2 regions of the Kitasatospora sp. SC0581 genome follow, and region 1 is predicted to be linked to the other one. Evidence: riboswitches for the same ligand, from Rfam matches in the RefSeq annotation. Region 1 holds a riboswitch; the other holds the start of a gene.
What was found. Region 1 has a riboswitch for cobalamin ahead of ACLWS4_RS34270 (prenyltransferase/squalene oxidase repeat-containing protein). Riboswitches for the same ligand answer to the same signal wherever they lie in the genome.
Positions count from the first base shown of each region.

Region 2: it holds a riboswitch for cobalamin, as region 1 does, so the genes downstream of both, ACLWS4_RS15090 (HoxN/HupN/NixA family nickel/cobalt transporter) here and ACLWS4_RS34270 (prenyltransferase/squalene oxidase repeat-containing protein) in region 1, are expected to answer to the same signal.

Region 1 is NZ_JBLRWA010000039.1:19,832-29,670, forward strand. Features, by position in the region: gene ACLWS4_RS34225 (helix-turn-helix domain-containing protein) at 1-492, shown strand, start outside; gene ACLWS4_RS34230 (helix-turn-helix domain-containing protein) at 579-1,622, shown strand; gene ACLWS4_RS34235 (VOC family protein) at 1,646-2,581, opposite strand; gene ACLWS4_RS34240 (YoaK family protein) at 2,637-3,374, opposite strand; gene ACLWS4_RS34245 (DoxX family protein) at 3,355-3,879, opposite strand; gene ACLWS4_RS34250 (hydrolase) at 3,930-4,592, opposite strand; gene ACLWS4_RS34255 (amidohydrolase) at 4,665-6,548, opposite strand; gene ACLWS4_RS34260 (NUDIX hydrolase) at 6,896-7,411, shown strand; gene cobF (precorrin-6A synthase (deacetylating)) at 7,374-8,132, opposite strand; cobalamin riboswitch at 8,251-8,391, shown strand; gene ACLWS4_RS34270 (prenyltransferase/squalene oxidase repeat-containing protein) at 8,489-9,580, shown strand; gene ACLWS4_RS34275 (flagellar hook-length control protein FliK) at 9,610-9,839, shown strand, end outside.
Region 2 is NZ_JBLRWA010000007.1:227,117-236,955, reverse strand. Features, by position in the region: gene aroB (3-dehydroquinate synthase) at 1-735, shown strand, start outside; gene aroQ (type II 3-dehydroquinate dehydratase) at 744-1,172, shown strand; gene ACLWS4_RS15120 (AAA family ATPase) at 1,258-2,160, shown strand; gene ACLWS4_RS15115 (Fpg/Nei family DNA glycosylase) at 2,240-3,049, shown strand; gene ACLWS4_RS15110 (putative quinol monooxygenase) at 3,185-3,511, shown strand; gene ACLWS4_RS15105 (AAA family ATPase) at 3,583-5,589, shown strand; gene ACLWS4_RS15100 (hypothetical protein) at 5,634-7,307, opposite strand; gene ACLWS4_RS15095 (ArsR/SmtB family transcription factor) at 7,449-7,832, opposite strand; cobalamin riboswitch at 7,915-8,128, shown strand; gene ACLWS4_RS15090 (HoxN/HupN/NixA family nickel/cobalt transporter) at 8,159-9,274, shown strand; gene rpmG (50S ribosomal protein L33) at 9,341-9,505, opposite strand; gene rpmB (50S ribosomal protein L28) at 9,650-9,839, shown strand, end outside.

The DNA.
Region 1 (9,839 bases):
GGGCCCTTCCTCGGCACCCTGGCCGCCTCCGCGCACTCCTACCCCGGCCCGGTCGGGGACGAGCTGGCCGGGCGGGTCGCCGACCTGGTGAGCGCGCTGGTCGTCCAGCTGGCGGCGGACGGCCCCGGCAGTGTTGGCCCCGACGGCCCGAACGAGCACCTGGTCCGGCGGGTGCGGGAGTACATCGACCAGCGGCTGGGCGACCCGGAGCTGACGCCCGAGCGGATCGCGCACGCCCACCGGATCTCGGTGCGGTACCTGCACCGGCTGTTCGAGCACGAGGGAGTGACGGTGAGCCGGCTCGTCCGGCAGCGCCGCCTGGAGGCCTGCGCCCGCGAACTGGGCCGCCGCGGCCGGACCGCCCCGACCGTGTCGGCGGTCGCCCAGCGCTGGGGCTTCGTCAACCCGGCGCACTTCAGCCGGGCCTTCCGCGCCGCGTACGGGGTCTCGCCGCGCGACTGGCGCCCGCTCCGGACCGACGGGGCCTGCTGACGAGCCGCCGAACCAGCACGACCTGGGCCACCGCCGCCGAGGCGCAACCCGGCGCGGTCGGGCCCGCAGACCGAACAGGAGCACAGATGTCCGTCGTCCCGACCGCCGTTCTCGACACCGCCGGGGTGCCGGCCGCCGACCGCGCCGAGTACTGGCACGAGGCGGTCTCCCGTACCTTCGTCCCGCTCGACGTCGTCCTGCGCGAGGACGCGCCCGCGCCCGCGACGATCACCAGCCACCGGCTGGGCGCCGCCCAGGTCTCCCTGGTCCAGGCCGGCCCGCAGCGGGTCGAACGCAGCGCCCGGCTGATCGCCCGCGGTGGCGAGGACCACCTCACCCTGGCGCTCCAGCACCGCGGCACCGCCCGGCTGCTCCAGGACGGACGCCAGGTGGAGCTGCGCCCGGGCACCTTCGCGATCTCCGACGCCGGGCGGCCGTTCAGCAAGGAGCTGCCGGAGCCGTTCCTCTTCACGGCCTTCCACTGGCCGCGCTCGGCCGTCGGGGTCACCGAGGAGGACCTGCGGGTGCTCACGGCGACGGCCTTCGACATCCGCGAGGACGACACCGCCCGCCTGGTGGGCGCCTACCTGGACTGCCTCTCCCGCTCGGCCGGGAGCATGGAGCCGCCGGCGGCCGCCTGGCTCGCCACCACGGCGCTCGACCTGCTCGCGGTGCTCGCGCACGAACGCCGCGGCCGGTCCGTACCGGAGGCGCCCGAGGCGGCCCTGGCCACCCTGGCCCGGATGAAGGACCACATCCTGCGGCACCTGGGGGACCCGGAGCTCTCGCCGGAGCGGATCGCCGAGGCCCACCACGTGTCCGTGCGGTACCTGCACAAGCTGTTCGGCTTCGAGGGGGTGACGGTGACCCGCTGGATCCGGCGCCAGCGGCTGGACGCGTGCCGCCGGGACCTCGCCCGTACGGCGACCCGTTCGGCGACCGGTCCGACGGGTGGCCCGGCGACCGTGGCGGCGGTCGCCGGGCGGTGGGGCTTCGTGAGCGCCAGTCACTTCAGCCGGGCCTTCCGGGCCGCCTACGGGGTCTCGCCGCGCGAGTGGCAGGCGTGCGCCCGGGCGGGCCTCGCCCAGGGAGGCGCGGCCCGGCCGGAGGGGTACGGCATCGCGGTGTGACCGCCCCCGTGCCGGGGCACCGGTCACCGGTCGCCGTGCAGCTCCGCGACGTAGCCGCCGGGGAACCGCACCATGGCGCTGTCCCGGCCGTCCGCCCGGACCGGGCCGGACAGCACCGACGCGCCGGCGGCCTTCGCCCGCTCCAGGGTGGCGCCGAGGTCCGCCACGCCGTAGCCGGTGAGCTCCCGGCCGAAGGGGTACGGCAGGTGGCCGTCCGTCACGGCGACCGTCGTGGTGCCGAAGCCGGAGGTGAGGCGCAGCAGCCGGTAGGCGGTGCCGGGCAGTCCGATCGCGGCGCCGTCGGCCCGGCGGTCGTCGGAGACGATCCGGCCGTCGGTGAAGGCGAGGAAGCTGCGCAGGAAGGCGCCCACCGCGTCCGGTGACAGGTAGAGCCGGTTCTCCGGCACGCTGGCGAGCCCGGGGTAGGAGGGCGGGGTGGTGTGGACGTACAGCTGGGCGTTGACGCCGCCGGGGAACTGGACGACGGCGTCCCGGCCGATCGGGTCGGCGAACGGGGCCACGGTGACGGCGGCCCCGTCGGCGCGGGCGGCGCGGACCGCCTGGTCGAGGTCGGTGACCAGCCAGCCGGTGCGCTCGGTGCCGAAGGGGTACGGGACGGGCGTGGTGTAGTCGAACACCGAGAGGGTGCCCACCGGGGAGACGACCAGTTCGGAGAGCGTCCGGCTGGGCGTGGGGGTCACCTGGGTGGCGTTCGGCCCGATCGTGCTGCCGCCGAAGGTGGCCACCCAACTGGCCGCGAAGGCCTGCTCGGTGCCGGGCTCGACGTACACGTGGGTGGAGTCGTACTGGGGGCCGACGGCGAACTGCCGGTGCCCGGCGGTCGGCGCGGCCTGGGTGCCCTGGGCGGGGGCGGCGGTGGGGACGGCCGCCAGCGCGGCGACCGCCGCCACCAGCGGGACCAGGCGTCGGGTGAGGCATCGGGTCAGGGGGCGTTGCACGGGGGTGACCTCCCGGTCGTGGTCGGTGCGGGTGCTCGGAGTGTCGGTGCGGTGGTCAGGCCGTCGGTGCGGCCCAGGGCGCGTCGGGCCCGTGGGCCGCCGAGAGCCGGTGGGCGGCCAGCGCCGTGCCCAGGAGCAGCAGGGCGGCCAGGGCGAGGGCAGTGGCGGTCCGGCCGTGCAGGACCAGGACCGCGCCCGCGAGGCCGCCGAGCAGCATCGCCAGGGCGGAGAGGATCCGGCGCCCAGGCCGCGGCGCGGTGCCCCCGGCCGGGGCCGAGTCGGAGGCGAGGCCGGTCAGGGTGAGGGTGAGGACGGTGGTGGTCAGGTCGGGTACGGCGAGCCGCCGGGCCACCGCGTTCTGCAGGCCCATGCCCAGGCCTAGCAGGACGATCAGGGCGTAGCGGGCGCCGGCGCCGTCCGCGAGCGCGGCGGTGACGGCGGCGCCGGCGGTCAGGGCGGTCTGGACGCGGGCGGTCAGGGCCAGCAGGCGCCCGCGGTGGTCGGCGGACCGGCCGGCGAGCCGTCCGCCGCAGAGCGCGCCGGTCAGGAAGGCCGCGAGCGAGACCAGCGAGGCCGTGGCCGACAGGCCGGAGGCGCCCGCGAGGGCGAAGCCGAGGAAGACCACGTTGCCGGTCATGTTCGCCACGAAGACGTGCCCGAGGCCGAGGTAGCTCACCGCGTCGACCACGCCGGTGGCCACCGTCAGCAGCAGCATCAGCGGCGGCAGCGGTCCGTGCCGGTCGGTGCGCGGCGGGGCGAGCGTCCGCAGGGCGTCAGTGAGCAGGGGGCGCAACGGCGGTGGCTCCTTCGGGCGTGGCCGGGCGGTGCAGGACGGCCCGGGTGAGCAGTCCGCTGGCGGGGCCGAGCACGACGGCCGCGGCGGAGATCCAGAGCGGCCAGGCGGTCAGGCCGACGGCGTGGTCGACGGACCACCGGCCCGGGCCGGTGAGGGCGAGCGCCCCGGTGACGACGACCAGGACCAGCGGGTACTCGTAGCCGTCGTCCTGCACCCAGAGCCCGTGCGGCAGTTTGACGGTGATCGCGACCGTCATCACCCCCATGGCGACCATGGCCGCCGGCGGGGTGAGCGCGCCCAGGGCCAGGAACAGGCCCGATCCGATCTGCCCGGCGCCCGCGGCGAGCGCGGTGGGCGTCCCGCCGCGGAAGCCGTCGTGGCGGAACTCCGCCGTCCCGCCGGCGAGGCCGTGGCCCCCGAGGCGGTGGCTCACCTTCTGTACTCCGTGCCCGGCGATGAGCAGGCCCACCACCACGCGGAGGATCAGCAGTCCGGTATCCATCGTGTCCTGTTCCTGGTCCCTGGTTCCTGTGCTTCTTGTGCGGTGCCGGCTCAGCCCGCGGCGTGCTCGCCGAGGAAGGCCTGGGCGTAGACGATCCCGAGGCCGTATGCGCCGCCGTGCTCCTTGACGATGTCCGTGACCACGCCGTACGTCTCCGTGCGGGCCCAGTCACGCTGGAGTTCGAGCAGGACCTGCACCCAGGTGACGGGCACCGCGCCGGCCTGGGTCATCCGCTGGACGGCGTGCTCGTGGGCCTGCGGGGAGACGCCGCCGGAGGCGTCGGTGACGACGTAGACCTCGTAGCCCTGGTCGATCATGGACAGCACGGGAAGGACCAGGCAGACCTCGGTCCACAGTCCGGCTATCACGACCTTGCCGCGGCCGGTGGCCTTGACCGCCTCGACGACCGCCTCGTCCTCCCAGGCGTTCATCGAGGTGCGGTCGAGGACCTCGGCCTTGGGGAAGACCGCCGCCAGCTGCGGCAGCAGCGGGCCGGAGAAGGACTCGGCGGCGACGGTGGTCAGGACGGTCGGCACGTCGAAGGCCCGGGCGGCCTTGGCGAGGCCGACGGTGGCGTTGACGATCGCGGTGCGGTCGCCGCTGCCGGTGCCGAAGAACATCTGCGGCTGGTGGTCCACGAACAGCACCACGGCGTTGTCCGGGGTGAGCAGGTCGGGGCTGGGGGTGGCGCTGACCTGGGTGAGGTCGACCATGACGGGGTTCCCTTCGGTGCGGTGGGACAGGGTCCTTCGCGCGGTGGTCCGCGTGAAGGCGGGGCAGGTGGATCAGAGGAGGAAGCAGGGGTCGAACGGCGCTCCCTGCTCGGCGGCCAGGCCGCGCGCGACCCGCCAGCGGTGGTGCAGCTCGGACTCGGCGACGGCCTCGCCGAGCAGCTCCGCCTGGCGGGCGCCCGCGCCGTGGGCGGGGCGGGCGGGCTGGTAGCCGCCGAAGTGGGCGACCGGGCTCCAGCCGGGGCTGACCGGCGGGAGCTCCTCGTCCATGCCCTCGTACTCGGCCGCGGCGTGGACGATCCGGCCGCCGACGACGGTCAGCACGGACTCGATGGACGGGATCTCCGGCTCCGGCACCGTGAAGTAGTCCTCGGACAGCACCGCCAGGTCCCCGTAACTGCCCGGCCGCAGCACGCCCTTGACGTCCTGCTCGCCGGTGAGGGCGGCGCCGGCCGTGGTGTACATCGCGAGCGCGGTCGCCCGGTCGACCCGGTTCTCCGGGGGCCGGATCGCCAGGCCGCCGACCGTGCGGCCGGAGACCAGCCAGTGCAGGGCGACCCAGGGGTTGTAGGAGGACACCCGGGTGGCGTCCGTGCCGGCGGCCACGGTCAGTCCGCGCGCCAGCATGGCGCGGACCGGCGGTGCCTCGGCGGCGGCAGCGGCGCCGTACCGGCGGGTGAACACCTCGCCCTGGAAGGACAGCCGGTTCTGCACGGAGAGCGAGCCGCCGAGCGCCGCGATCCGGTCCAGGCTGTCCGGGGAGACGGTCTCGGCGTGGTCGAAGAGCCACCGGTTCCCGGCGGGGAAGAGCCCCTCGGCGGCGAGCCCCTCGAACACCGCGAGGTCGCGCCGGATCGTCTCGTCGTACGTCGCGTGCAGCCGGAAGCCCCAGCCGTGCTCGGTGAGCAGGCGCACGGCCTTGGCGAACTCCCCTTCGTAGGCGTTCAGTTCGGGGCGCGGCTCGGCGAAGTTCTCGAAGTCGGCGGCGGCCCAGGTGAGGTTCTCGCCGGCGCCGTTCAGCCGCAGCCACTCGTCGCCGTCCCCTGGGCGGACCGTCTCGACCCAGCGGGTGAGGTCGTCCAGCTCCTGGCCGGGGGTCTGCGGGAACAGGTGGTAGGCGATGCGGAGCGAGAGCAGCCCGTCGCGGGCGAGTTCGGTCACCGTGGCGTAGTTCTCCGGGAAGCTCTGGAACCCGCCGGCGGCGTCGATCGCGGAGGTCAGCCCGAAGCGGTTCAGCTCGCGCAGGAAGTGCCGGGTGGACGTCCTGCGCTCCTCGCCCTCCAGTGTCGGGGCCTTGGCGAGCGTGGAGTAGAGGACCAGGGCGCTCGGGGCGGCCAGCAGCATGCCGTTGGGCTCGCCGCCGCGGCCCCGGACGATCTGGCCGCCCTTCGGGTCCGGGGTGTCGCGGGTGCAGCCGACGGCGCGCAGCGCGGCGCGGTTGAGGACCGCCGACTGGTAGAGGTGGAGGACGAAGACCGGGGTGTCCGGCGCCGCCTCGTTCAGCTCGGCGGGGGTCGGCAGCCGCCGCTCGGCGAACTGCTCCGCCGACCAGCCGCCGACCACCCGCACCCACTGTCCCCGGGGTGTCCGGGCGGCCTGCTCCCGCAGCATCGCCAGGCCCTGGCGCAGCGACCGCACGCCGTCCCAGCGCAGCTCCAGGACGTAGTTGAGGCCGCCGCGGATCACGTGCAGGTGCGCGTCGTTGAGGCCGGGCACCACGCGGCGGCCGAGCGCGTCGACCACCACCGTGGACGGGCCGACGGCCGGGGCGACGTCCGCGTCGTCCCCGACGGCCGTGATCAGGCCGTTCCGGATGGCGAGGGCGCCGGCCTGCGGGCGGCGGGCGTCCCCGGTGTGGATCCGGGCGTTGCGGACGACGACATCGGCGGCGTGTTCGGTGACGTTCTCCGTGCGGGGGACCAGCCCGCCGACCGGCATTGCAGGCACCTCGACGGCCTCCAGTCATGGGTTCGGGCCGCCGCCCGGAGCGGGCGGCGGCGCGGCGCGGTCGAGCCGGACGAGCCCAAAAGGCCGTCCTGCTCGATCTCATGACGGAACGTTAGGCAGTGGCATGGTGCCGGAATTGGCCGACAGCGCACCGGCACCGGTCCGGGAGCGCACCGGCCGGTATCCTCGCCACGGCGGCGATCCGACGGCGACGCTCCCACCCGGGCAGCCGGGCGTTCCACTGTCGCCGGTGGCGCACGTGCTCGGCCGACCGGCCGCCGACGAACGGGCCGTTCGTCGGATGTGCTCCCGAATACGCTCACGAAAGAAGGAGGACCATGGCTCGCGTCCGCGTCGCGGTGTACGTCACGAGGCCCACGGCGAGCGGACCGGAGCTGCTGTCCTTCACCCACCGGGACTTCCCCGAGGCCGGTGTCCAGGTGCCGGCCGGGGGAGTCGAACCGGGGGAGGACCTGGAGAGCGCGGCTCGGCGGGAGTGCCTGGAGGAGACGGGGATCGCGGTGATCCGCGAGCTGTACGCCCTCGGGGTCGACCAGTCGCCGCATCCGGAGACCGGGGTGGAACGGGTCACGGTGTTCTTCCATGCCGCGCTCGGCCAGGCGGCACCCGATGGGTGGCGCCACGTCGTCGGCGGGGTCGGCACCGACGACGGGATGGTCTTCGACTGCCGCTTCGCCCCGTTGGACGACGTGGGCCCCACGCTCGTGGACGGCCAGGACGGCTTCCTCGGGATGATCCCCGCGCGGGTGCGTCCGGCGGTGGGCGCCGCCCCGGGCGAGGGGCGGCGCCCGCCGGTCAGCTCCCGGAGCGCCGCAGCAGGTAGGTGTCCATGATCCAGCCCTTGCGCTCGCGGGCCGACTCGCGCAACTCGCTGATCCGGGGGGCGGCTTCGGCCAGCGGCCCGGCGACGAGGATCTCGTCGGGGGTGCCGAGGTAGGCGCCGTAGCGGATCTCCAGCCCCTCCGGGTCGATCCCGGTGAAGGCGGCGCGGCCGTCGAGCATCACCACGACGTCGTCCACGCCCTCGGGGAAGCTCTCGGCCAGTCGGCGGCCGGTGGTGATCTGCACCGGGCGGCCGACCCGGGTCAGCGTGGTGCGGTGGCGGGCGGCGAGCGCGGAGACGCTGCTGATGCCCGGGACCACCTCGTAGTCGAAGCCGACGGCGCCGCGGGCCAGGACGTCGTCCACCACGGCGATGACGCTGTCGTAGAGGCTCGGATCCCCCCAGACCAGGAACGCGCCCGTCTCGCCCTCGCCGAGGTGCTCGGAGAGCAACTGCTCGACCAGGTCGGCCCGGCGGACGCGCCAGTCGTCCACGGCGGCCGCGTACGCGGGGGTGGTCCGGTCCCGCTCCGCGTCCGGTGCCTCGACCACCCGGTGGCCGGGCCGGCCGTGCTCGGCCAGCATCCGGCGGCGCAGCCGGATCAGGTCCTGCCGGTCCTCGTTCTTGTCGAGGATGAAGAAGACGTCCGTGCGGGCGAGCGCCTTGACCGCCTGCAGGGTGAGGTGGTCGGGGTCGCCCGCGCCGATGCCGATGACGAAGATGTGCCGCATGGGAGGCATTCTGCCGTCCGGGACGCCCTGGTGCTGCCGGCGGCCGGGAGGGGCGCGTCGCGATGTCGGGCGGCGGCCACCGTGATGTCACGTTCGAACCCTTGACCGGATCTTTTCCGTATCGCCATGATGGGCCGTCATGTTGTGACTCCGCCGCTGGGGGAAGTCCGGTTCGAATCCGGCGCTGGCCCGCAACGGTAGGCCGCCGGCTCCTGGTCGGCGGCGAGCCCGAGTACCCGTCGGCGGAGGCGTGTCGTCCCTCCTCCCGTCGTGGTCCGCGGGCCGGAGCCCCGAGGGCAGCCCCGGCTGTCGCCGCCGCCCTCCGGGCCCCTGCGCACGGGCCCGGAAAGGCCACCATGCCCACGCTCCGCCGCGCCCTCGGTCTGCTCGCGATACCCGCCGTGGCGCTCGCCACCGCACTCCCGGCGGCCACCGCCGCCCACGCCGCGCCCGAGAACGCGCCCGCCGCCGCGACCTCGTCCCCGACGGTCCGCCCCGACGCCGCCGCGGGCGGCTGGCTGGCCCGCCAACTCGTCGACGGCGACCACTTCGAGTCCGTCTTCAACGGGACCGCCTACCCCGACCAGGGCCTCACCATCGACGCCGTACTGGCCTTCGCCGCCTCGCGCGGCTCCGACGAGGCCGCCGCGAAGGCCACCGCCTGGCTGGCGAAGCCCGAGATCATCGGCGGCTACCTCGGCGACGGCACCACCGAGGCCTACGCGGGCGCGACCGCCAAGCTGCTGCTCGCCGTCGAGGTCCGCGGCGGGGACCCGGCGGCCTTCGGCGGCGTCGACCTGCCGGCCCGCCTGCGTTCGCTGCAGACCGCCGAGGGCCGGTTCTCCGACCGCTCCCAGTGGGGCGACTACAGCAACGCCTTCGGCCAGTCCCTCGCCGTGATCGCCCTGCACCGCACGCCCGGTGGCGCCCCGGCGGCGGCCGTGGACTTCCTGGCGAACAGCCAGTGCGCGGACGGCGGCTTCCCGCTCTCCTTCGGCCAGGCCGCCTGCACCGGCGACGCCGACGCCACCGCGCTCGCCGTCCAGGCCCTCGCCGCCACCGGGCGCGCCGCCAAGGCGAACACGGGCCTGGGCTGGCTCACCGCCCACCAGAACGCCGACGGCGGCTTCGCGGCCGCCGGGGCGACCGCCTCCAACGCCAACAGCACCGGCCTGGCCACCCAGGCGCTGCTCTCCGGCGGACGCCTCGGCCCCGGCCTCAAGGCCTGGGGCCGGCTGGTGAAGCTCCAGCAGGGCTGCTCCGCCGACCCGGCGGTCCGCGGCGCCGTCGCCTACGACGCGACCGGCTTCAACGCGGGCAACGGCGCCCGGGCCACGGCGCAGGCCGTCCTCGGCCTCGCGGGCACCCCGCTGTCCACGCTCTCCGCCTCCGGGGCCGCCCCCGACGCCCCGACCCAGGCCTGCCCGCCGGTCCCGGCCACGCGCTGAACCACGCTGACACCGCGAGGAGTTCACCGATGAGCGACACCCCCACCCCGGCCCGCCGTACGCTCGGGTCGATCGCCGCCGCGGCGGCCCTCACCGCCGGACTGCTCGGCGTCTGCGCCGTCCAGGCCCCGCAGGCGCGGGCGGCCGCCTGCGGCGGCACCACCGGAGTCACCGTCGTGGTCGACTTCACCGCCGTCGGCGGCGGCATCCAGACCGGCTGCGCGCCCGGCGACCCGGCCAGCGGCCTGGCCGCGCTCAC
Region 2 (9,839 bases), on a different contig from region 1:
GCGACCTGGCTGCGCGGGGTGCGCTGGATCTCCATGCCCACCACGCTGCTCGGCATGGTCGACGCGGCCGTCGGCGGCAAGACCGGCATCAACATCGCCGAGGGCAAGAACATGGTCGGCGCCTTCCACCCGCCGGTGGGCGTGCTGGCCGACCTCGACACCCTGGAGACGGTGCCCAGGCACGACTACGTCTCCGGCCTCGCCGAGGTCATCAAGTGCGGCTTCATCGCCGACCCGGCCATCCTCGACCTGATCGAGGCCGACCCCGAGGGCGCCAAGACCCCGTCCGGCCCGCACACCGTCGAGCTGATCCGCCGCGCCATCCAGGTCAAGGCCGACGTGGTCTCCGGGGACCTCAAGGAGTCCGGCCGCCGCGAGATCCTCAACTACGGCCACACCCTCGGCCACGCCATCGAGCGCAACGAGCGGTACAAGTGGCGGCACGGCGCCGCGATCTCCATCGGCATGGTCTTCGCCGCCGAACTCGGCCGCCTGGCCGGGCGGTTGGACGACGAGACGGCCGACCGGCACCGCACCGTGCTGGCCTCGGTCGGCCTGCCGCTGAGCTACCGGGCGGACGCCTGGCCGAAGCTGCTGGACGCGATGAAGATCGACAAGAAGTCGCGCGGCGACCTGATCCGCTTCATCGTGCTGGACGGCCTCGGCAAGACCTCCGTACTGGAGGGCCCCGACCCGTCGCTGCTGGTCGCCGCGTACGCGGAGGTCTCGGCGTGACCAGGGTGATGGTGCTCAACGGCCCCAACCTGGGCCGGCTGGGCAGCCGCGAGCCGGACGTCTACGGTGCCACCTCGTACGCCGGGCTGGTCGAGCGCTGCACCGCGCTGGGCAAGGAGTTCGGCTTCGAGGTCGAGGTGCACGAGACCAACTCCGAGCAGCAGATGGTGGAGTGGCTGCACGAGGCGGCCGACGGGCAGGTGCCGGTGGTGATCAACCCCGGTGCGTTCACCCACTACTCGTACGCGATGCGGGACGCCGCGGCCCAGCGCACCGCGCCGCTGATCGAGGTGCACATCTCCAACCCGTACGCCCGGGAGGCCTTCCGGCACACCTCGGTGATCGCCGCGGTGGCCTCCGGCACCATCGCCGGCTTCGGGCTCGGCTCCTACGAGCTGGCGCTGCGCGCGCTGGCCGAGCGGCTCACCACCCGCTGAGGGTACGGGCGGTGGCCCGGCGGCGGACTGTGCCCGCTGCCGGGCCGCCGTGTAGTGTCCCCGCTGAGAAGTGTCGGGAGGTGCCGTGACGCAGTACACCGGAGGCGGGCAGGTCCCGCCGCGTCCCGTCGCCCCGCCGGTGGCGCCGGGGGGCGGAACGCGGGGGACGTCGTCGGGGGCGCAGCCGCCCTCCCCGCAGCCTCCGCCGTCCCCGCCGCCGGGCCGGCCGGTGCCGGCGGCGCCCGTCACTCCCGGGCCGACCGGCCCCGGGCCCGCCGCCCACCCCGTTCCCGCCCACCCGGCCCCGGCCCCCGCGGCCGTACCCGTGCCGAGCGCGCCGCCCGTACCCGCCGGGGGCACCGGGCACTTCGTGCTGCCGTCCGGCGCACCCGTCCAACTGCCGGCCCACCCGCCGCGGCAGCACGCGGCCACCGGGCCGATAGCCGTCCTGCTGATCGGACCGGCCGGGGCCGGCAAGACCACCGTCGCCCGCCACTGGGCCGAGCGGCGGCCCACCCCGACCGCGCACATCAGCCTGGACGACGTCCGCGAGTGGGTGCAGGCGGGCTTCGCCAACCCGCAGTCCGGCTGGAACAACGCCTCCGAGGCGCAGTACCGGCTGGCCCGCCGCACCTGCGGCTTCGCCTGCCGCAACTACCTGGCCAACGGCATCTCCTGCATCATCGACGACGCCGTCTTCCCGGACCGCCCGGCGATCGGCCTCGGCGGCTGGAAGCGGCACATCGGCCCCGGCATGATCCCGGTCGTGCTGCTGCCCAGCCTGGACTCGGTGCTGCACCGCAACGCCCGGCGCAGCGGCAACCGCCGGCTCGGGGACGAGGAGGTGGCCCGCATCCACGGGCGGATGGCCGGCTGGTACAACTCCGGGCTGCCGATCATCGACAACTCCGCCCTGGACGTCGCCGGGACGGCCGCCGAGCTGGACCGCGTCATCCTGGCCCGGCTGATGGGCGTCCCGGTCCGCTGACCCGCGGCGGCACGGGGCTGTCGGTGCCGGCTGCGATGATGGACGGGTCCAGTCGCCGAGCCCGGAGGAGCCGACGCCCGTGCCCGAAGGCCACATCATCCACCGCCTCGCCACCGAGAACCGCGAGGCCTTCGGCGGCCGCCCGGTGCGGGTCTCCAGCCCGCAGGGCCGGTTCGCCGACGAGGCCAAGGTGATCGACGGGCAGCTGCTCACCGGCGCGGAGGCCACCGGCAAGCACCTCTTCCTCGGCTTCGAGGAGGGCGCCTGGGTGCACGTCCACCTCGGCCTCTACGGCGGCTTCACCTTCGGCACCGGCCCGGCGCCCGCGCCGGTCGGGCTGGTCCGGCTGCGGCTGGAGAACGAGGACGGCTACGCCGACCTGCGCGGGCCCAACACCTGCGCGCTCGTCACGGACGACCAGAAGGCCGCCGTCGCCGCCCGGCTCGGCCCCGACCCGCTGCGCGCCGACGCCGACCCGGAGGCCGCCTGGCGCCGGATATCGGGCAGCCGGACGACCGTCGCGGCGCTGCTGATGGACCAGAAGGTGCTGGCCGGGGTGGGCAACGTCTACCGGGCCGAGGTGCTGTTCCGCCACGGCATCGACCCGCACCGGGCCGGGCGCGACCTCACCCGCCGGGAGTGGGACGCGATCTGGGCCGACCTGGTCGCCCTGATGCGCGAGGGCGTCACCGCGGGCCGGATCGACACCGTCCGCCCCGAGCACACCCCCGAGGCGATGGGCCGTCCGCCCCGGGTGGACGACCACGGCGGCGAGGTGTACGTCTACCGGCGGGCCGCCATGCCCTGCCTGGTCTGCGGCACCGACGTGCGGACGGAGGAGCACGCCGCCCGCAACCTCTTCTGGTGCCCCGCCTGCCAGGCGGCGTGACCGGCCCCGGCCGGGACGCGCAACGCCCCCGTGTCGTGGAGAGCCCTTCTGACCTGCGACGATGGACGGGTGCCCGCCGAGCGGCGGGCACCCGTCCGCACGGCCACGTGTGAACGTGGAAGGGAAGGAAGTCCCATGATCTTCATTACGGTCAAGTTCGCGGTCCGCCCCGAGCGCGCCGACGAGTGGCTCGACCTGGTCGACGGTTTCACCCAGGCCACCCGCAGCGAGCCCGGCAACCTCTTCTTCGAGTGGTCCCGCAGCGTCGACAACGCCAACGAGTTCGTCCTGGTCGAGGCGTTCCGCGACGGCGACGCCGGCAAGGAGCACGTGGAGTCCGCGCACTTCACCAAGGCCATGGACGAGATGTCGTACGCCGTGGCCGCCAAGCCGCAGATCGTCTCGATCGAGATCCCCGGCATGGACGGCTGGGGCGAGATGGGCGAGATCACCCCCCGGTGACACCGGAGCGCCCCTCCGGCCGGGTGCCCAGCCCGTAGGCTGGGGCCCGGGCGGCCGGAGGGAGCAGGCGGATGGAGCGGCACGAGGTGGCCAACACCGTGTCAGGCGCCACGGTGGGCGGCCATGTGGTGCAGGCCGGGAGCATCGGGTCGGTGCACCTCCACCAGCCGCCGACGGTGCCGACGCCCCGTCAGGTACGCGCGCCGCACGGCCCGTTCGTCAACCGTGAACCGGAGTTCGCCGCACTGGCCGGCGCGCTGGACCGGGTCGAGGAGGGCGGACTCGGGGTCGTGGTGTTCACCGGCCTCGGCGGGGTCGGGAAGACCGAGCTGATCGCCAAGTTCACCGAGCGCCACCGGGAGCGCTTCCCCGGCGGGGACCTCTACGCCGACCTGAAGGCCTACCGGCACCAGGGCGGGGTGGACCTCCCCGGGCTGCTGGCCGGCTTCCTGCGCGCCCTGGGCGCCGAGCCCCCGGCCGTGGAGGCCGAGCGGTTCACGGCCTTCCGCACCGCCACCGCCGGGCGCCGGTGCCTGTTCTTCCTGGACAACGTCGAGCACGCCGCGGAGGTCCGGGCGCTGCTCCCCGCCTGCGGGCTGGTGGTGGTCGCGAGCCGACGGCGGCTGCCCGCGCTGCGGATGGACGGCGCCGAGGTGCGCCGACTCGGGCCGCTGAGCGCGGCGGCGGGCGCCGAACTGGTACGGGGCTGGGTGGGCGCCGGGCGGGGAACCGACGGGGAACTGGCCGAACTGGTCGAGCTGTGCGGCGGGTTGCCGCTCGCGCTGAACGCGGTCGGGAGCCAGCTGCTGGACCGGGACAGCCTGCCGGTCGGCCGGGTGGTGGCCGAACTGCACGACCGGGAGGGCAGGTTGGCGATGCTGGAGGACGAGGAGAGCGATCTCGGCACGACGTACGACCTGGTCCACGAGCGGCTGTCGGCGCCGGGCCGGGCGCTCTACCAGCTGATCGGCGTGCACCCCGGCCCCTTCGTGTCCGCCGAACTGGCGCGGGCGGTCGGCGTCGAGCGCGCCGAGCAGGCGGTCAGGGAGCTGCGTGGCGTCCACGTGCTCGACGAGGTGGTGGACGACGACGGCGAGGACCGCTTCCGGGCCCACGACGTGGTGCGGCTGCACGCCTACGGCCGGACGCGGGAGCTGCCCGACCGCGCCGGGCTCCTCACCGGCGTCGTGGCGTACTTCCGGGGCCGTGCCTCGCTCGCCGACCGGACGATGGGCAGGGACCGGCTCCGGCTGCAGGACCCGAGCGGCGACGACCTGCCCGGCTTCGCCTCCGACGCCGCGGCCCTGGAGTGGCTGTACGCCGAACGCGCCGACTTCCGCGCGGTGGTGGAGGAGGCGGCCGCGCAGGGGTGGCACGGCGAGGTGTGGCGGCTCTGCGAGTCGCTCTGGCCGCTGTACCACGGCCGCAAGCTCTACGACGACTGGATCGCCACCCACCGGCTCGGCGTCGAGTCGGCCCAGTGGGACAACCAGCCGGCCGCCGTGGTCAAGATGCGCAACCAGCTCGCCCGCGCCCACCAGGAGCGCAAGGAGTACCGGCTCGCCGCCGAGCAGCTGGCGCTCGCCACGGAGCTGGTCCCGCTGGTGACGAACCGCCGGGTGGTCGGGGTGCTCTACGAGACCGACGGCCTGCTCTGCCTGGCCGACGGCCGCCCGGGCGACGCGGTGGAGCGCTTCACCCTGGCCTTGGCGGAGAACCGGGGCGACGACCACGGCGAGATCGTCCAGAGCTACAACCTGGCGCAGGCGCTGATCGCCGACGGCCGTCCGGAGGAGGCGCTGACCCTGCTGGCCGAGGCCACCGCCCGGGCCGGGCGGACGCGGGACAACGACATGCTGATGAAGCTGCCGCTGGTCCGGGCCCGGGCCCACCGGGCGCTCGGGCAGCTGGACCTCGCCGTCGTCCACGCGGACGACTGCGCCCGGCAGGCCAAGGAGCGGAACCAGTACGCGAAGGAGGCGCAGGCCCACACCCTGCTCGTCACCCTCGCCGAGGAGCTGGACGACGCGGAGCTGGCGGAGCGCAGCCGCGAGCGGCTGCGGCAGCTGGCGGGCTGAGGGGCGGTCCGGGCCGAGGGGCGGTCCGTAGCGGGCGGGCGGGGTCAGGGCCCGGTACGGAAGGACACCCGGGTGCGGTCCCCGCCGGTGCGGACGGTGAGTCCGTGCTCCGGGAGGCCGGCCGGGTCGCCGCCGTCGGCGAGCCAGCAGGCCACGGCGGAGCCGAGCAGCAGCGGGTCGACGGCGGGATCGGGGCGGCCCCAGTCCGGTTCGGCGCGGGCCTCCAGCAGCCGGCCGCCGTGCAGCCGGAGCAGGTGGCGGGCCGGGCCGAGGGCGGCCACCGCGACGGCGAGGCCGGGCAGTTCGGCGGCGGTGTCGGCGAGCCAGCGGGTGGCGGGGCGTTCGGCGTGCGCCTCGGTGCGGGCGATCACCTCGGCCGTGTAGCGCAGGGCGTCGCCCGGGTGCTCGTCGGTGAGGGCGTGGAAGCCGCGCGGGGTGTGGTCGTCCGGGTGGAAGGGGTAGCGCCGCAGGCTCACCTCGGTCCCCTCGGTGCTGCCCTCGACGTCGTACGCGGTGGGCCACTCGGCGGCCCCGGGGCAGGGGACGGGCCTGGGGTAGGGCGGCAGGGCCGGTTCGTCCCCGGGTTCGTCCAGGCCGTCCAGGAAGGAGTAGAGCAGCGGGCGCAGCAGCCGGGCGGATTCGCCGCGGTGGGCGAGCGAGCGGTCGGTGATCTCGCGCAGGCCGGCCGGGGCCTCGGCGAGGGCCTGTTCGAGCTGGGCGGCGAGGTCCCCGTCCGGGTCGAGGACGGGGGCGGCCTGGCCGAAGGCGTAGCTGGGGGAGCGCGGGTCGAGTTCGGCGGCGCCGGTGGCGACGAGCATGGTGCGGTGTTCCAGGGCGGCGCCGTAGACGGTGACCGAGCCGTGGTCGCCGATCACGCAGTCGGCGGCGACGAGCGCGGCCTGCCAGCCCTGGTGGGGCGGGATCAGGCGCAGGCCCATCCGGCGGGCGTCGTCGAGCAGCGCCCCGGGGGCGTGGCGGCTCCACACGTTGGGGTGCAGCACGACGGCCACCGTGTACTCGTCGGCGGGCAGTTGGCGGACGAGCCGCCGGGGCAGGTCGGGGTGGCGGCCGAATAACGAGTGCTCGCTCCAGGTGGAGCTGACGACGACGAGCCGTCGGCCGCCGACGGCGCCGAGCGCGGCGCGGTAGCCGTCCCGGGAGCGCCGGCTGGCGAGCATCCGGTCGAAGCACGGGTCGCCGACCACCCGGGCGACGTCCAGGGCCTCGGGGCAGGAGGTCCGCAGCCGGTCCAGCTGTTCGGGGTGGGAGAGCCCGAGGACGTCCACGAACACCCGCCCGCGGTGGGTGAGTTCGTTGCGGGACAGGCCGGCGGCACTGACCGTGTCGCCGGTGGACTCGGTGACCAGGCGGTTGTAGCCGGCGCCGTGCGGCAGGACGACGAGGCGGGCGTCCAGGCGGTGCATGGAGGAGTGGACGGCGCAGGCGACGGCCAAGTCGAAGCGGTGGCGGACGGCGTCGTCCCAGTCCAGCACGGTGAAGCCGGACAGGCCGTGCAGGTAGTCGTCCAGGGCGCGGTCGGCGAAGACGGAACCGGGGTTGACGGTGAAGTACCACTCGATGCCGTGCGGGCTCAGCAGGGAGAGGACGTCCAGCACCCGGGTGGCCGAGGTGAGGGTGCGGGCGACCGCCAGCACGCGGGCCTTGACCGGGTCGGTGTTCCAGCGGTCGGCGGGCCAGGCATGGGGGTGGGACGGCACATCATGATCGTACTGGCCGGGGCCGTTCACGGCGCGCCTTCCCGAGCGGGAGTCAGCGGCCCGAGCGGGAGTCGGCGGACCGGGCGGGAGTCGGCGGACCGAGCGGGAGTCGGAAGATCGGGCAGGCGTCGGCGGGAGGGGTCAGCCCACTGCCGCGCTGGGCTCGTGGTGCTCGGCGGCGGCGCACTCGTCGAGGAGGGGGCGCATGGCCTCGTCCACGAGCCGGTAGCGCACCACTCGTCCGTCCCGGTCGCCGGTGACCACGCCGGCCGTGCGGAGCAGCCGCAGGGCCTGGGAGACGGCGGGGTCGCGCATGCCGGTGGCCACCGCGAGGTCGCTGACGGCGAGCGGGCCGGCCCGGTGGAGGGCGAGCAGCAGGGCGAGCCGTCCGGGGTCGGCGAGCAGGGAGAACCGCTCGGCCCAGGACCGGACGTGCGCGGGGTCGCCGATCGCGGCGATGGCCTCGCAGACCCGGTGCCCGTCGATGGTGCGGTGGCCCGCGCGGTCGGCCGGTACGAGATGCATGCGGACATTCTTGCAGGCGGCCGCCTGTGATCCTGGACACCTGCGCAGGTGCGCAGCCTTGCACGGGTCGGGGCGCGGCCCCTACGGTGTTCCCCGCCGTGGTGCTCGGGAAGACCGGTGACGGACCCTCAGGGGTCCCAGCCCGGAGCGGCCCTCGCCACTGTGATCGGGTCGTTCCTCCGCCCGCGGAGGAACGTCGTCCGTGCCCACGGAGCCACTGGGTGCCTCGCGCACCTGGGAAGGCGGGCACGGGTATCCCGTCAGCCAGGAGACCGGCCACGGCATCTCACGAGGTTTTCCACGAGGTGCTGGAGCGTGATCCGCAGATGACCCTGCCCGAAACCGTTGCCGCCGGCGCGAAGCCGGCCCCTTCCGTGCTGCCCAGCTTCAGATGGCGCCGCGAGGACACCGTCCGTACGGCCGGGCTGATGGCGGTGATCGTGGCCATGCACGTGGTGGCCTTCGGCACGCTGATCTTCCTGGTCGCGCCCGAGCGGTACGCGGTCGGTACCCAGGTCTTCGGGGTGGGCCTCGGCATCACCGCGTACACCCTCGGGATGCGGCACGCCTTCGACGCCGACCACATCGCGGTGATCGACAACACCACCCGCAAGCTGATGGCGGACGGCAAGCGGCCGGTCTCGGTGGGCTTCTGGTTCGCCCTCGGGCACTCCTCGATGGTGGTGCTGATGGCCGCCCTGGTGGCGGGCGGCGCGCAGCTGGCGAACACGCTGATGGACGACGAGTCGGCCACCCACAAGTGGCTGGGCGTGATCGGGACGACCACCTCCGGCGTGTTCCTCTACCTGATCGGCGCGCTCAACCTGGCGGCGCTGCTCGGCATCCTCAGGGTGTTCCGCTCGATGCGGGCCGGGAAGTTCGACGAGAAGGAGCTGGAGGCGCACCTCGACTCGCGCGGCTTCATGGCCCGGGTGCTGAACCGGGCGACCCGTTCGATCACCCGGCCGGGGCAGATGTTCCCGGTGGGCATGGTGCTGGGCCTGGGCTTCGACACCGCGACCGAGGTCACCCTGATGGTGATGGCCGGCTCGGGCGCGGCCTCCGGGCTGCCCTGGTACGCGATCGTCTGCCTGCCGCTGCTGTTCGCGGCGGGGATGAGCCTGTTCGACACCCTGGACGGGACGTTCATGAACTTCGCGTACCAGTGGGCCTTCGCCAACCCGGTCCGGAAGGTGTACTACAACCTGACCATCACGGGTCTGTCGATCGCGGTGGCCTTCATCATCGGCACCATCGAGCTGGTCGGGGTGCTGCACGAGAAGCTCGACCTGACCGACCCGGTCACCGGGTTCGTCGCGGACATCTCGCTGGACAACGTGGGCTACGCGATCGCCGGGCTGTTCGTGGTCGTCTGGGCGATCGCGATCGGGTACTGGAAGCTCGCCCGGGTCGAGCAGCGCTGGACGCCCGAGGGCTCCTGAGCCGAGCGGCCCGGCCGCCCGCGGCGCCTCCCCGAGTCCGGGGAGGCGCCGTTCGCGTGTCCGGGGTCAGCGCTCCTCGCGGAAGTCGACGTGCCGGCCCGCGGCCGGGTCGTACTTGCGCAGGACCATCCGGTCCGGGTCGTTGCGGCGGTTCTTGCGGGTCACGTACGTGAAGCCGGTGCCGGCGGTGGAGCGGAGCCTGATCACCGGGCGCAGTTCGCTGCGGGCCATGGGACGTCCTCCTGGGGTCTGGGGGTCGGGGTCTCGGGGTCCGGTCCGAGGGGTTGGCTCGAACCGTACATCGAAATGGAAGTCATTTTCATCTGGTGTAACGTGAGCCCGGTCCTGCCCATTCCCGGACGCCAGGGAGCACCCATGTCCGCCCGCTGCCAACTCACCGGCCGCCGGCCCGGCTTCGGCAACGCGATCTCGCACTCGCACCGCCGCACCGGCCGCCGCTTCGACCCCAACATCCAGCGCAAGCGCTACTGGCTGCCCGGCGAGGGCCGGTACGTCCGGCTGGCGCTGAGCGCCAAGGGCATCCGCACCGTCGACGCGATCGGCG